2 regions of the Blautia sp. MSK17_66 genome follow, and region 1 is predicted to be linked to the other one. Evidence: riboswitches for the same ligand, from Rfam matches in the RefSeq annotation. Region 1 holds a riboswitch; the other holds the start of a gene.
What was found. A riboswitch is a leader RNA that binds a small molecule or an ion and turns the genes downstream of it on or off. The one in region 1 is predicted to bind ZMP and ZTP.
Positions count from the first base shown of each region.

Region 2: linked by a shared signal. The riboswitch ahead of LIR34_RS10095 (formate--tetrahydrofolate ligase) and the one ahead of LIR34_RS09440 (IMP cyclohydrolase) in region 1 are both predicted to bind ZMP and ZTP.

Region 1 is NZ_JAJBNQ010000015.1:46,553-54,512, reverse strand. Features, by position in the region: gene LIR34_RS09460 (iron-containing alcohol dehydrogenase) at 1-64, shown strand, start outside; gene LIR34_RS09455 (3D domain-containing protein) at 127-1,203, opposite strand; tRNA gene LIR34_RS09450 (tRNA-Gly) at 1,649-1,721, shown strand; gene LIR34_RS09445 (phosphoribosylaminoimidazolecarboxamide formyltransferase) at 1,862-3,046, opposite strand; gene LIR34_RS09440 (IMP cyclohydrolase) at 3,066-3,779, opposite strand; ZMP/ZTP riboswitch at 3,866-3,946, opposite strand; gene guaB (IMP dehydrogenase) at 4,138-5,592, opposite strand; gene LIR34_RS09430 (DUF6106 family protein) at 5,663-6,166, opposite strand; gene groL (chaperonin GroEL) at 6,268-7,893, opposite strand; gene groES (co-chaperone GroES) at 7,933-7,960, opposite strand, start outside.
Region 2 is NZ_JAJBNQ010000016.1:80,201-88,160, reverse strand. Features, by position in the region: gene LIR34_RS10115 (helix-turn-helix transcriptional regulator) at 1-282, shown strand, start outside; gene LIR34_RS10110 (DUF4867 family protein) at 459-1,076, shown strand; gene LIR34_RS10105 (L-fucose/L-arabinose isomerase family protein) at 1,105-2,589, shown strand; gene xylB (xylulokinase) at 2,648-4,105, shown strand; ZMP/ZTP riboswitch at 4,637-4,719, shown strand; gene LIR34_RS10095 (formate--tetrahydrofolate ligase) at 4,799-6,484, shown strand; gene LIR34_RS10090 (aminopeptidase P family protein) at 6,699-7,960, shown strand, end outside.

The DNA.
Region 1 (7,960 bases):
CATTGGTGTATTTAAACAGTTAAACATGAAAGACATGGAAAAGATTTATTCCATGGCAAGATAAAACTCTTACAAAAATCTCCGGCAGGATACAGCTTTTGCTGTTTCAGCCGGAGATTTTGTATTTTACTGGATAAGATAAACCTCTGTGTAATAAACACCCTTGGACTCACCCTCTGCATGCGTTGCCACATAAATATCAATACAGTTTGTCTTGATCGCACCACCACAGTCCTCTGCAACATAAACCTGTCCATTGATCACAACCTTGCTACCATATGGTATCTGTGACGGGTCTACTGCGATCGTGTGGTTTGTCACCGCTGTTACACCCGTAGAAGTGATTCCATTTGCATACGGTCCACAACAAATACTGCACGGACAGTAATGTGTGATCTTGAATACACCAAGGTCTTTGAGTTTAGCATCAGAGGATGCTGCCACCGGTGTTCCGATCTGTACTCCATTCTGCTCGGTAACACTCTCATCTGTCTCCAGTGCATCTGCAAAGACTCCTTTACCGCTGCTTTTGTGAAGGGTTCCTGCATCTTTTTTCTTATCTATGGATGCCGAGGTATCTGTACTTTCCTGAGCATCTGCAACATCCAGGCAGCTGGTCGGGATATATCCCTCTTTTTCCGTTCCGTCTGCATTCTGATATTTGATCCTGCTCCAGACACCATTTACGGTTCCTGTACGCTTTACCTGATCCAGTTCCAGCACTTCGCCGACAACTTCTCCATCTTTCTTTCCCGGATAATCCAGAATGCTGCTGTCAGATGTTACTTCCACTTCTTCCTCATCTACAGACAGAATCTGATTTTCGCTGTTCAGTGCCTGCGTCTGCATATATCCTATGACCTTTTCTCCTTCAGACTCTGCCTCCACCTTACTCCAGCCATTGTCACAGATCGCCGTCTGTTCTACCTGGTCTCCCAGTGCTGCTGCCATAAGCTCCGCACTACTGTCAGAGGGCATGGAATAAATACCTGCTATTCTGGCTGTCACATAAAGTGTTTTCTTATCTGCTGTTACCTGAACCGTATTCCCCTTACCATCATCTGTCTCAAATGTCTGGACAGACTTATTTTCCTTCTGTGCCGTTTCCAGCACTGTATCATAATCCGGAACTTCGCCATAAACCAGGGATGCATGACATAACAGCACACTCCCCAGCAAAAGGGCCGTCGTTCTCTTCTTCACGAATCTTTCACCTCTTTCTGTCAGTTTACTATATTTGTTACTGTTCACTCCGTTCGCAGTAACTTGGTCAAAATGCATTCCAAATCACCTTCGGTGATGGCATTTTGCCCCGTATGTCTCGGGATTTTGCCATATTCATGGCAAAACACCTCGCGGGATATTACCTGTGAACAGTTTACTATATTTCCAACTTTGAGCATCACTGTCCTGTTTGATCCATATAGCACAATTCTATTTCTGTGAGTATTGTAGCACATGACATGTGCGATTTCAAATTTACACAAAGTTTTCACTCTTTTTTAACAAAGCGTCCAAAATAGCACTGAAAAACTTTTTTTCAAATTTTTGAATTTTTTTCAAAAAAACATTTGACAAATACAAATCTATCTGGTATAGTATGTCTTGTCGCTGAGGAAAACAATTAAAACTTCCAAACAAGACATATGCGATAGTGGCGTAGTTGGTAACGCGCGACCTTGCCAAGGTCGAGACCGCGGGTTCGAGCCCCGTCTATCGCTCTTAAGAATCAGGAATCGTTCCTGGTTCTTTTTTTGTTATAAGAATATTTTCATCATAATCCGATAAAGTCAAAAAGAGAAAGCTCCTCTTTTGTTTGTTCAGAAGCTTTCTCTCTCTTTTTATCTTATATTTTATTTTCTTAGTGATGGAACAGTCTGATTCCTGTAAATGCCATCACCATTCCATATTTGTTGCAGGTTTCGATCACTGCATCATCTCTTACAGAGCCACCCGGCTGTGCAATAAATTTCACACCGCTCTTATGTGCTCGTTCAATATTATCACTGAACGGGAAGAATGCGTCTGATCCAAGTGTTACATCTGTCATCTGATCCAGCCATGCACGCTTTTCTTCTTTTGTGAATACTGCCGGTTTCTCAGTAAATACATTCTCCCATGCTCCATCTGCCAGAACATCCATGTATTCTTCGCCAATGTAAACATCGATTGCGTTGTCACGCTCTGCTCTGCTGATAGTATCTTTGAACGGAAGATTCAAAACCTGAGGACTCTGACGAAGGAACCAGTTATCAGCCTTCTGTCCTGCAAGTCTGGTGCAGTGTACACGGGACTGCTGTCCTGCTCCGACGCCGATTGCCTGTCCGTCTTTGACAAAGCATACAGAGTTGGACTGTGTATATTTCAGAATGATCAGAGAAACCTTAAGATCTCTCTTTGCTTCTTCTGTGAGTTCTTTATTCTCAGTCACAATGTTGGAGATCAGTTCATCATTGATTGCCAGTTCCTGGCGACCCTGTTCAAAGGTCACTCCATATACCTGTTTGTGCTCCAGTGGAGCCGGTACATAATCCGGATCGATCTCGATCACATTGTAATTACCTTTTTTCTTCTGTCCAAGAATTTCCAGTGCTTCCTCTGTGTATCCCGGTGCAATGACACCATCAGAAACCTCTCTCTTGATCAGCATTGCTGTGTCTTTATCGCAGACATCAGAAAGAGAAATAAAATCTCCAAAAGAGGACATACGGTCTGCACCTCTGGCTCTTGCATACGCACAGGCAAGCGGAGAAAACTCTTTCCAGTTCATATCATCTACCCAGTAGATCTTTGCCAGTGTCTCATCAAGCGGAAGTCCTACTGCCGCACCTGCCGGTGAAACATGCTTGAAGGAAGTGGCTGCCGGAAGTCCTGTTGCTTTTTTGAGGTCGCGCACAAGCTGCCAGCCGTTAAATGCATCCAGGAAGTTGATATATCCTGGTTTTCCGGAATGAACCTTAATCGGAAGCTCACTTCCGTCCTCCATGTAAATTCTGGAAGGTTTCTGGTTTGGGTTACATCCGTATTTTAACTGTAATTCGTTCATCTTATTCTTCCTCCGTCTCTTACTTATTCTTGTTTACGATCTTTGTTTCATAATTTCCTGTTGCAATGTCAATATAACGTACAAACAGAGAAACTTTATTCTCTTCGTTCAGGCTGTTCCACAGAAGCTCTGTAAAGGCCTCCATATCATTTGGAATATCCACAAGCTTCGGTTCTCCCTCAAAGCTTGGAAGCGGATTACCGTCGCATTTGTAGGTATGAATGAAACGGCCCTCTCCCGGAATTGCTTTCTCGTATGCATAAGTATAACGGAGACATGCATCTGGATTTCCGTTGTTGCTCTTGAGAATTGACATTGCATAGCTGTATTCACCATTCTCAATATGCATAACACCGGAAATTCTTGGTGTATAGTTCGGTCCGTCCGGCTCGAATTCACGTGTTCTTAAGGACTGCTCGAAGGTAAGCTGTTTGTCCATTCCCTCGTAGATTGTATCTGTCTGATCACCGTTTGTCACAATTGTCTTATTTCCCAGTACACGTACCGGAGCATAAATGATCAGGCTCGGATCTGTCAGTTTGGATGGATCAAATGCCTGTGTGCGAATTCCCTCTCCATCCTCAACAAATACTCGATTCCTGCTGTTTTCACTTCTTCCCATGATAAAATAAGCTGTTACTGCCTTGGTTCCGTCTGCGGAACGTCCAATAATAATTCCTCTTCCCGGGTAGGAATTGTTTTTCAGTTCATTTTCCAGTGAAATTCTTTCCATGATCACTTCTCCTTTTGGTAATTAATAGAATCGGATGTCGCCACCTCGATTTTAAATCGAAAAAACCGCCTGGGTAGTCTGCTTCCACAGGCTGCCCAGGCGGTCGGCACGTTTACTTACTGCACTCCCTGTAGGTACTCCTACTTCCGCCAGTCATGCAGTCGTTATAATCATCATAATATACTGTTCACTCCGTTCACAGTAACCTGGTCAAAATGCATTCCCAATCACCTTCGGTGATGGCATTTTGCCCTGTATGTCTCGGGATTTTGCCACATTCATGGCAAAACACCTCGCGGAATACTACCTGCGAACAATTACATAATATACTAATTTATCCAATTACGCAAGAACAAATTTATTCATCTACGCTGTAGTTCGGAGCTTCCTTTGTAATATGGATATCATGCGGATGAGATTCCTTAAGTGATGCAGCAGAAATCTTAATAAATCTTCCTGTTGTCTTAAGCTTCTCAATTGTTTCTGCTCCGCAGTATCCCATACCGGAACGAAGACCGCCCATTAACTGGAATACGGTATCCTCTACATGTCCCTTGTATGCTACACGTCCCTCTACTCCTTCCGGAACCAGTTTCTTGGCATCCTGCTGGAAGTAGCGGTCCTTGCTGCCGTTTTCCATGGCTGCGATGGATCCCATACCACGGTATACTTTGTATTTACGTCCCTGATACAGTTCAAATGTTCCCGGGCTCTCATCGCATCCTGCAAAGATACTTCCCATCATGCAGACATTGGCACCAGCTGCGATTGCCTTAGTGATATCTCCGGAATATTTGATTCCGCCATCTGCGATGATCGGAATACCATAGCGGTTTGCAACTTCATAGCAGTCCATAACAGCTGTAACCTGCGGAACACCGATACCTGCAACGACACGTGTTGTACAGATAGATCCAGGTCCGATACCAACCTTGACAGCATCTACACCGGCATCGATCAGAGCCTTGGTAGCTTCTCCTGTAGCAACGTTTCCTGCGATCACCTGAAGATCCGGATATACGTCCTTGATCTGACGTACTGCGCGAAGGATATTCTCAGAATGTCCATGTGCGGAGTCGATAACAATAACGTCTACATTTGCCTTAACCAGTGCATCTACACGTGCAAGGACATTGGCTGTGATACCAACTGCCGCACCGCAGAGAAGACGTCCCTGTGCGTCTTTGGCTGCAAGAGGATATTTGATCTGTTTCTCAATATCCTTGATCGTGATCAGACCTTTTAAGTTGAAATCATCATCTACAATGGGTAATTTTTCTTTACGGGATTTAGCCAGAATCTTCTTTGCTTCTTCAAGAGTGATTCCTTCTTTGGCTGTGATCAGTCCTTCAGATGTCATGCACTCTCTGATTTTCTTTGAAAAGTCTGTTTCGAATTTAAGATCACGGTTGGTAATGATACCTACCAGCTTTCTTCCCTCTGTGATCGGAACACCGGAAATACGGAATTTCGCCATCAGGTTGTTTGCATCTTCAAGAGTATTTTCTGCGGATAAAAAGAATGGATCTGTGATAACACCGTTCTCAGAACGTTTTACCTTGTCTACCTCGTCTGCCTGTGCCTCGATGGACATATTCTTGTGAATAATACCGATACCGCCCTGTCTGGCCATAGCGATCGCCATCCTGTGCTCGGTAACTGTATCCATTCCTGCGCTCATCATAGGAATGTTCAGTTTTACCTTCTTTGTTAAATACGTTGTGACATCTACCTGATTCGGAATTACCTTTGAGTATGCCGGAACTAAAAGAACATCATCGAATGTAATTCCTTCACCAATGATAGTACCCATTGCATTTCCTCCCTTGTATATTATGTTATTTTGATTTTGTTCCCTAGTTTAACAAAAATAATTTGCAGTGTCAATCCAAAAAAACTTTGCTCGGTGCTGAATTTTTGATAGCCTGCTGCATTTGTTCATCTGGCTCAATGATGATCCTGCAATTCTCTCCCTTGTCTCTGGTGATGACTGCAAAACGCTTGTGACCAGAATTTCCTGAAGAGTAATCCAGGGTTTTCATTTTACTGCTGCTGTTGTAGTAATCCAGACGGTGAGAATCCACTGGCGCCACAAGATCTGCCTCCTTGATGTTCACTGTTATTGCTTTTTTACGTTTGGACTTGGCCATAACCATGTCGATGTCCATTTCACCGTTCACAAAAAGATACTCATATTCAAGATCTGTCCTCGGCACAATGAAATAACATGCGACTCCAAGCACAACCGCTGCCAGAAGAAACACGAAACTGAACATAAGTCCTGCCGCTGCTGCCACTGCAGTCAGTATGATCATTCCATACTTGATCACCGCATCTTTTGTAGTTGGTTCTTTCTTTACCAGAAATTCTGAATATAAATCACTCATCTGCGTCTTTCTCTCCTTATTTGTTTTATGAATCTGTAATTATTCTATCACAAAAAAAGACCAGCGTCTATGACGCTGGTCCGATCTTTAAAAACTTTTGATTACATCATTCCGCCCATTCCTGGTGCGCCTGCCGGCATAGCCGGAGTATCTTCTTTAATTGTTGCTACTACAGATTCTGTAGTAAGCAGAGTAGATGCAACGCTTGTAGCGTTCTGCAGAGCACTTCTTGTAACCTTAACCGGGTCAAGGATACCTGCTCCTACCATATCTACATAGCATTCATTCAGTGCATCAAATCCAACGCCTGGCTCAGATTCTCTTACCTTGTTGATGATAACAGAGCCTTCCAGTCCTGCATTTGCAGAAATATGGAATAATGGAGCCTCCAGTGCTTTAAGGATAACATTTGCACCTGTCTTCTCATCACCTTCCAGAGTTGCAACCAGTTCAGCAACCTTCTTGGAAGCATGGATGTAAGCAGATCCGCCGCCTGCGATGATTCCCTCTTCTACAGCTGCTCTTGTAGCTGCAAGAGCATCCTCCAGACGAAGTTTTGCTTCTTTCATCTCAGTTTCAGTTGCAGCACCAACACGGATAACAGCTACGCCGCCAGCCAGTTTTGCAAGTCTTTCCTGTAATTTTTCTTTGTCAAATTCAGATTTTGTCTCTGCGATCTGTCCACGGATCTGAGCAACACGGTCAGCAATTGCCTTCTTGTCACCAAGTCCGTCAACAATAACTGTATTTTCTTTTGCAACCTTAACAGATTTTGCACGACCAAGCTGTGCCATGGTAGCTTCTTTAAGATCCAGGCCCAGTTCATCGGAAATTACCTGTCCGCCTGTCAGGATAGCGATATCCTGCAGCATTTCTTTTCTTCTGTCACCATATCCCGGAGCTTTGACAGCTACTACCTGGAAAGTTCCTCTTAATTTATTTACGATCAGAGTTGTCAGAGCTTCACCTTCTACATCTTCTGCAATAATAAGAAGTTTTGCACCTGCCTGAACAACCTGCTCCAGTAACGGAAGTACTTCCTGAATATTGCTGATTTTCTTGTCTGTGATCAGGATATACGGATCTTCCAGAACTGCTTCCATTTTTTCCATGTCTGTAGACATATAAGCAGAAATATATCCACGGTCAAACTGCATACCTTCTACCAGATCAAGCTCTGTATGCATTGTCTTGGATTCTTCTACAGTGATAACACCATCGTTGGAAACTTTTTCCATTGCATCTGCAACAAGCTGACCAACTTCTTCATCACTTGCAGAGATTGCTGCTACGTTTGCGATCTGTGCTTTGCCGCTGATTTTCTGGCTCATCTCTTTGATTGCTTCTACAGCTGTATCTGTTGCTTTTCTCATTCCTTTTCTGAGGATGATCGGGTTAGCACCTGCTGCCAGGTTCTTCATTCCCTCATGAACCATTGCCTGTGCAAGAACAGTAGCTGTTGTAGTACCATCACCTGCTACATCATTTGTCTTGGATGCAACTTCTTTGATAAGCTGTGCACCCATGTTTTCAAATCTGTCTTCCAGTTCGATTTCTTTTGCGATTGTAACACCATCGTTTGTGATGAGCGGAGCACCGAAAGATTTGTCAAGTACAACGTTTCTTCCTTTTGGACCGATTGTTACTCTTACTGTATCTGCAAGTTTGTTTACACCAGCTTCAAGTGCAGCTCTTGCTTCTGAACCAAATTTAATTTCTTTTGCCATGATAACTGTCCTCCTGAAATAATGTCAATTAAAAAAATATTATTCAACGATTGCAAGAATATCATTC
Region 2 (7,960 bases), on a different contig from region 1:
AGAGAACATTACCAGGAAGAACTTAAACTGACTGAAATTGCGAATATGTTTGGATATTCAGATGCATATTTATCCAGGATGTTTCAGAAATATGCAAATGTCAATTTTAAGACATATCTTCAGGACATTCGCATGACTTATGCGTACCGAGAACTTCTCAATACAGATAAGACGATCAGCCAGATCGCACTGGATAACGGATTCAGCAGCAGTCGGGCGTTTACAAGAGAATTTCAGAGACGCTACGGTATTTTGCCAAGCGAACTTGGACGAACAAAATAAGATAAAAAACAGGTAGTCATTAAACTGCCTGTTTTTTTGTTTATATCAGGATGAGGGCAAATAACTGATTTACAGGTCAAAAAAATGCACTAAACAGGACAAAAAATTTGGCGAAATATTATTTGGTGAGTGATATGATATTTTCAATACAAAAAATATAAAGGAGGTAACTTCAGGTGAAGATTCAGAATGTAGCAGATGACGCATTTCGCAGATATGGTAAAGTACTGGAGGGGTATGACTTTACAGAACTTCTGAAAGAAATGAAACACACGCCGGTACCGGAGGATGTAATCTATGTACCATCTGTAGAAGAGATGGAAGCATTGCCGGTAGCGAAGGAACTTCAGGACAAAGGATATGGTGGACTTCCAATTGAGATTGGATACTGCAACGGTCATAACAAGAAACTGAATGGACTGGAATATCATCGCAGCTCCGAAATTAATGTAGCAGTCACAGATATGGTACTTCTTATCGGACATCAGCAGGATGTAGAAAAAGACTTCACATATGACACATCCAAGGTAGAAGCATTTCTTGTTCCGGCAGGAACCGCAGTTGAGGTTTATGCAACCACTCTTCATTATGCACCATGTCATGTAAAAGAAACAGGTTTCCAGTGTGTCGTTGTTTTACCGAAGGGAACAAATACAGAGCTGACTTTTGATAAAGAAGATAAAGGAGAAGACAGACTTCTCACAGCTAAGAATAAATGGCTGATCGCACATGAGGAAGCAGCTATCGAAGGTGCGTTTAATGGACTGAAGGGTAAGAATATACAGATAATTTAATTTATAATAATATGGAGGAATTTTTATCATGAACAATATGCCAGAAGTAAAAGTTGGAATCGTTGCAGTCAGCCGTGACTGCTTCCCGGAATCACTTTCTGTAAACAGAAGAAAAGCTCTTGTAGAGGCTTATACAAACAAATATGATGCAAAGGATATCTACGAATGTCCAATCTGTATCGTAGAAAGCGAAATTCATATGGTACAGGCTCTTGAGGACATCAAAAAAGCAGGCTGCAATGCACTTTGTGTTTACCTTGGAAACTTTGGACCTGAAATTTCCGAAACACTTCTTGCAAAACATTTCGACGGACCAAAAATGTTTATCGCAGCAGCAGAGGAGACACAGGATAACCTTTGCCAGGGACGTGGAGATGCTTACTGCGGTATGCTGAATGCAAGCTATAACCTGCAGCTTCGTAATGTAAAAGCCTATATCCCGGAATATCCGGTTGGTGATGCCGAAGACTGTGCAGATATGATTCATGAGTTCCTTCCGATCGCAAGAGCAGTTGAAGGACTGAGCAATCTTAAGATCATCAGCTTTGGACCGCGTCCGACAAACTTCCTTGCCTGCAATGCACCGATCAAACAGCTCTACAATCTTGGCGTAGAGATTGAAGAAAACTCTGAACTGGATCTCTTTGAAGCATTCAATAAGCACGAAGGCGATGAAAGAATCCCGGAAATTGTAAAAGAAATGGAAGAAGAACTTGGTGCCGGAAACAAGAAACCAGAGGTCCTTCCGAAACTTGCTCAGTATGAACTGACTCTGAAAGACTGGGTAAGAGATCACAGAGGATACCGTAAATATGTAACTCTGACAGGAAAATGCTGGCCGGCATTCCAGACACAGTTTGGATTTGTTCCATGCTATGTAAATAGCCGTCTGACTGCCCAGGGCATTCCGGTATCCTGCGAAGTTGATATTTATGGTACATTAAGTGAATTCATCGGACAGGTTGTAAGCAACGATGTCGTTACCCTGCTTGATATCAACAACTCTGTACCGAAGGATATGTATAAAGAGTCCATCGAGGGAAAATACAATTATACACTGAAAGACACATTCATGGGATTCCACTGTGGAAACACTGCTTCGAGCAAACTTTCCTTCTGTGAAATGAAATACCAGATGATCATGGCAAGATCTCTTCCGATCGAAGTTACAAACGGTACTCTGGAGGGTGACATCAAACCTGGTGATATCACATTCTATCGTCTGCAGAGCACGGCTGATAACAAACTTCGTGCCTATATCGCACACGGCGAAGTGCTCCCGGTTGCAACCCGTTCCTTTGGCGCGATTGGTGTCTTTGCTATCCCGGAAATGGGACGTTTCTATCGCCATGTCCTGATCGAGGGAGGATATCCGCATCACGGTGCAGTAGCATTCGGACATCATGGAAAAGCTCTCTTTGAGGTATTTAAATATATCGGTGTTCCGGTCGATGAGATTGGATACAATCAGCCGGCAGGTGTGAGATACCCGACAGAAAATCCGTGGGGATGATCCGCAGACAGAATGTGCATCTGCAGGTATGAATGCAGATGCACAGTTAGGAGGAAAAATGTACTATATTGGCATAGATTTAGGGACTTCTGCCGTAAAACTTCTTCTTATGGAAGAATCCGGCAAGATCTGTAATATTGTATCAAAAGAATATCCATTATTTTTTCCGCATCCGGGCTGGTCAGAACAGAATCCGGAGGACTGGTTTACGCAGAGCGTAGAGGGAATGAAAGAACTGACGGAGGGGATTGATCGTTCCAAGGTAGCCGGAATTGGCTTCGGGGGACAGATGCATGGACTGGTAACGCTGGATGAGAATGACAAGGTTATCCGCCCGGCAATCCTCTGGAATGATGGACGTTCCCAGAAAGAAACAGAATATCTCAACAATGAAATCGGTAAAGAGAAACTGTCTGCATATACAGCAAACATTGCTTTTGCAGGTTTTACAGCTCCGAAGATCCTGTGGATGAAGAAAAATGAGCCGGAGAAATTTGCAAAAATTGCCAAGATCATGCTTCCGAAAGACTATCTTGCTTACAGACTTTCCGGATCTTTCTGCACAGATGTTTCTGATGCATCCGGTATGCTTCTTCTTGATGTAAAGAACCGCTGCTGGTCCAGGGAAATGATGGAGATCTGCGATGTAAGAGAAGAACAGCTTCCGAAACTGTATGAGAGCTGGGAAGTGGTCGGAACGCTGAAGCCGGAAGTGGCAGAGGAACTCGGATTTTCTGCTGATGTCAAAGTTGTGGCAGGTGCCGGAGATAATGCAGCTGCTGCGGTCGGAACAGGAACTGTCGGTGACGGTCAGTGTAACATTTCACTTGGAACATCCGGAACAATCTTTATTTCCAGCAAAAACTTTGGTGTTGACGAGAACAATGCACTGCATTCTTTCTGTCATGCTGACGGAAGCTATCATCTTATGGGATGTATGCTGAGTGCTGCTTCCTGTAATAAATGGTGGGCAGAAGAAATTCTTCAGACCAGGGATTTTGCAGCAGAACAGGCTCCAATCCAGAAACTTGGAGAAAATAACGTATTCTTCCTTCCATATCTGATGGGAGAAAGATCCCCTCATAATAATCCAGATGCAAGAGGCGTATTCTTTGGAATGTCCATGGACACTACAAGAGCAGATATGACACAGGCCGTTCTGGAAGGCGTTGCATTTGGACTTCGTGATTCCCTTGAAGTAGCAAGAAAGCTCGGAATCAAGATTGAACGCACCAAGATCTGCGGCGGCGGAGCAAAAAGTCCGCTTTGGAAAAAGATCATCGCAAATGTGATGAACCTCAAAGTCGATGTCCTTGAAGTTGAAGAAGGACCATCCATGGGAGGAGCCATGCTGGCAGCTGTAGGCTGCGGAGCATATCCGGATGTTGAGACTGTTGGAAAGAAGATGGCTCACGTAGTAGATACCGTTGAGCCAGAAGAAGAACTTGTGGCGAAATACGAAGAAAAGTATCAGAAGTTTAAGAAACTGTATCCGAGCCTTAAACCACTTTTTTAAGGTTCTTCCTTAACAAAAACCCTGAGGGGGACCATATTTATTGGGGACTGCCCAAAGCCCCGCCAGGTTGGCACCTGTATGAAACCCTGAGGGGGACCATCTCAAAGTTGCGAAAGGCCGAAGGTCCCCCTCAGACTCCCCCTGCTTGGCCCCGCTAAAAGCAAGTAAGTTTGAGAAAATATACCCCACCAGGCCACGTGTAAAAGTTTGTTAGTAGTATGATAAAATACCAGGATATCTTCTCCGTGCGAGAGAGAGGAGTCCTGGTATTTTTCGATTTATTTTATATTTGAAGAGAGAAGAAATTGTGTGCTTTTTAGCCCAGGGGTTGCAAGGGGACTGGCCAAGTCCCTTTGCGTTCCTTCTTTTACAAAAGAAAAAATAAAAAACAATTTTTATTTATATTTTTATTGTAAAAAATACACAACTTTTATTTTGAATTCTTTATCATTTTGTAAAAAGAAAAGAAAAAATTTGATAATTTATTGACAAACTCCGTTATATATGATATTATTTTCTTATCAATTTGATAACGTCTCTGATGACTGGCGGAGCAGTGGAAATCACCACATGGGAATCAGAGATTTGCAGAGTCGACCGTCTGGGCAGTATTTGAGAATATCTCGGATACTGTTTTTTTTAACCGAATATATGGTTAAACTGGTGGTGTGTCTACAATGAAAGGAGACAATTATGGGATTCAAAAGTGACATCGAAATCGCACAGGAGTGCGTAATGCAGCCAATTACCAAGATTGCAGAAAAAGCAGGTATTGATGACAAATATCTGGAGCAGTACGGAAAATACAAAGCAAAGATCGACTACAATCTTTTAAAAGAAAGCGACAGAAAAGATGGTAAGCTGATTCTTATGACAGCAATCAACCCGACACCGGCAGGTGAAGGAAAAACTACTACAACCGTAGGTCTTGCTGATGCAATGCAGAAACTCGGTAAGAACGTTATGGTTGCACTTCGTGAGCCATCCCTCGGACCGGTATTTGGTGTTAAGGGTGGTGCAGCAGGCGGCGGCTATGCGCAGGTAGTTCCGATGGAAGATATCAACCTTCATTTCACAGGTGACTTCCATGCGATTGGTGCAGCAAACAACCTTCTTGCAGCAATGATCGACAACCATATCTTCCAGGGAAATGCTCTGAACATTGACCCGAGAAAGATTACATGGAAGAGATGCGTGGATATGAACGACCGTCAGCTTCGTAATGTAGTAGACGGACTCGGTGGAAGAACAAACGGTATGCCACGTGAAGACGGATATGACATTACTGTTGCATCCGAGATCATGGCAGTTCTCTGTCTTGCAAGCGACATCTCAGATTTGAAAGCAAGACTTTCCAGGATTATTATCGGATATACATATGGTAAAGTATCCGAGCAGAAACCGGTAACAGCTGGCGATCTTCATGCAGAAGGTGCTATGACAGCACTTCTGAAAGATGCTCTGAAACCAAATCTTGTTCAGACACTGGAACATGTACCGGCAATCGTTCATGGTGGACCATTCGCAAACATCGCTCATGGATGTAACTCCGTAACAGCTACAAAGATGTGTATGAAACTTGCTGATTACACCATCACAGAGGCTGGATTCGGTGCTGACCTCGGTGCTGAAAAATTTCTCGACATCAAATGCCGTATGGCAGGACTGCACCCAAGCGCAGTTGTTATCGTAGCTACGGTACGTGCTCTGAAATACAATGGCGGTGTAGCAAAAGCTGACCTCAACAACGAAAACCTGGAAGCACTGGAAAAAGGACTTCCAAACCTTCTGAAACATGTAAGCAACATCAAGAACGTATACAAACTTCCATGTGTTGTTGCTATCAATGCATTCCCGACAGATACAAAGGCAGAACTTGACCTTGTAGAAGAAAAATGTAAAGAACTCGGCGTAAACGTTGCTCTTTCTGAAGTATGGGCTAAAGGCGGCGAAGGCGGAATCAAACTTGCAGAAGAAGTTCTCCGTCTCGTAGAAGAACCAAACGACTTCTCCTATGCATATGAACTGGAAGGATCTATCGAAGACAAACTGAACCAGATCGTACAGAAAGTATACGGCGGTAAGAGAGTTGTTCTGACAGCAAATGCTCAGAAACAGGCAAAACAGCTTGAAGCACTCGGATTTGGCAACTGCCCGATCTGCGTAGCTAAGACACAGTACAGCCTGACAGACGACCAGACAAAACTTGGTGCACCGACAGACTTCGAAGTTACTGTACGTAACCTCAAGATTTCCGCAGGTGCAGGCTTCATCGTAGCCCTCACAGGCGAGATCATGACCATGCCAGGACTCCCGAAAGTACCGGCTGCTGAGAGAATCGATGTAGACGAAACAGGCAAGATCACTGGACTTTTCTGATAAAAGCTGATTGTAAACCACGCTGAAAAGCAGGTAAGATAGGGAGATAATAAAATACCAGAACCGTTTCATACGTAAAGCGTAGTAACTGTGAACGAAGTGAACAGTAATAAAGCGTATGGAGAGGGGTTCTGGTATTTTTGTGTGTATGGTTTTTGGGGGAGAAATGTGGTAGTATAGAGGAAGTATAAAATGTGTCAGGGAGGATTGGAAAATGACAGTTTTGGAAAGGCTTAATGCTCTTCGGGATTTGATGAGGGAGAAGAAGATTGACGCATATCTGGTGCCGACGGATGATTTTCATGCATCGGAATATGTTGGTGATTATTTTAAATGTCGAAAGTATATTACCGGATTTACGGGATCAGCGGGAACGGCTGTGATCATGCAGGATATGGCAGGTCTGTGGACGGATGGAAGATATTTTCTGCAGGCTGCAGACCAGCTTGAAGGAAGTACCATTCAACTCTTCAAAATGGGTGAGCCGGATGTGCCGACAGTACATCAGTTTCTTGCAAAAAAGCTTGAAAAGGGTATGTGCCTTGGCTTTGATGGACGTACAGTCAGTGCCAGGGAGGCAGAAGAATTAGAAGAACTTTTAAAGAAAAAAGAGGTTACTTTTGCTGTAAACGATGATCTTATCGGAGCAATCTGGAGTGACCGTCCGGCACTTTCCTGTGAGCCGGCTATGGAACTGGATGTGAAATGGGCAGGCGAGTCAAGAGCAGATAAAATTGCGAAAATCCGTAAGCAGATGAGGGAAAAGAAAGCAGATATTTTTGTACTTACTTCGCTGGATGATATTGCATGGTTTTTGAACATCCGTGGAAATGATGTTCATTGCTGTCCTGTTGTTCTTTCTTATCTTGTTATGACAGATGAAGAACTCAGATTATTTGTAAATGAAACTGTTTTTTCAGGAGAGATTCGTGCAAATCTGGAAGCAGATGGAGTGGAGATTTACTCATATGATGATGTCTATTCCTATGTTCAGACGATAGATTCTGATAAGAGAGTTCTGCTTTCAAAAGCCAATGTCAACAGTCGGCTGGTAAGTAATATCCCGTCCGAGGTAACAATTCTGGATGAGGAAAATCTGACACTTCTTCCGAAAGCAGTTAAGAATAAAACTGAGGTCGAAAATGAAAGGATCGCACATATCAAAGATGGTGTTGCAGTTACCAGATTTATCCGCTGGATGAAGGAAAATGCTGGAAAAGAAACAATTACTGAGCTCAGTGCGGCAGAAAAATTATACCAGTTCCGCAGTGAACAGGAGAATTTTCTGGGAGACAGCTTTGATCCGATCATTGCATATGGAAAGCATGCTGCAATTGTACATTACAGTGCAACAGAAGAGACAGATATTCCTTTTGAGGCAAGAGGAATGGTGCTTGCAGATACAGGCGGACATTATCTGGAAGGATCAACAGATATCACAAGAACAGTAGTACTTGGACCTGTTACAGATAAAGA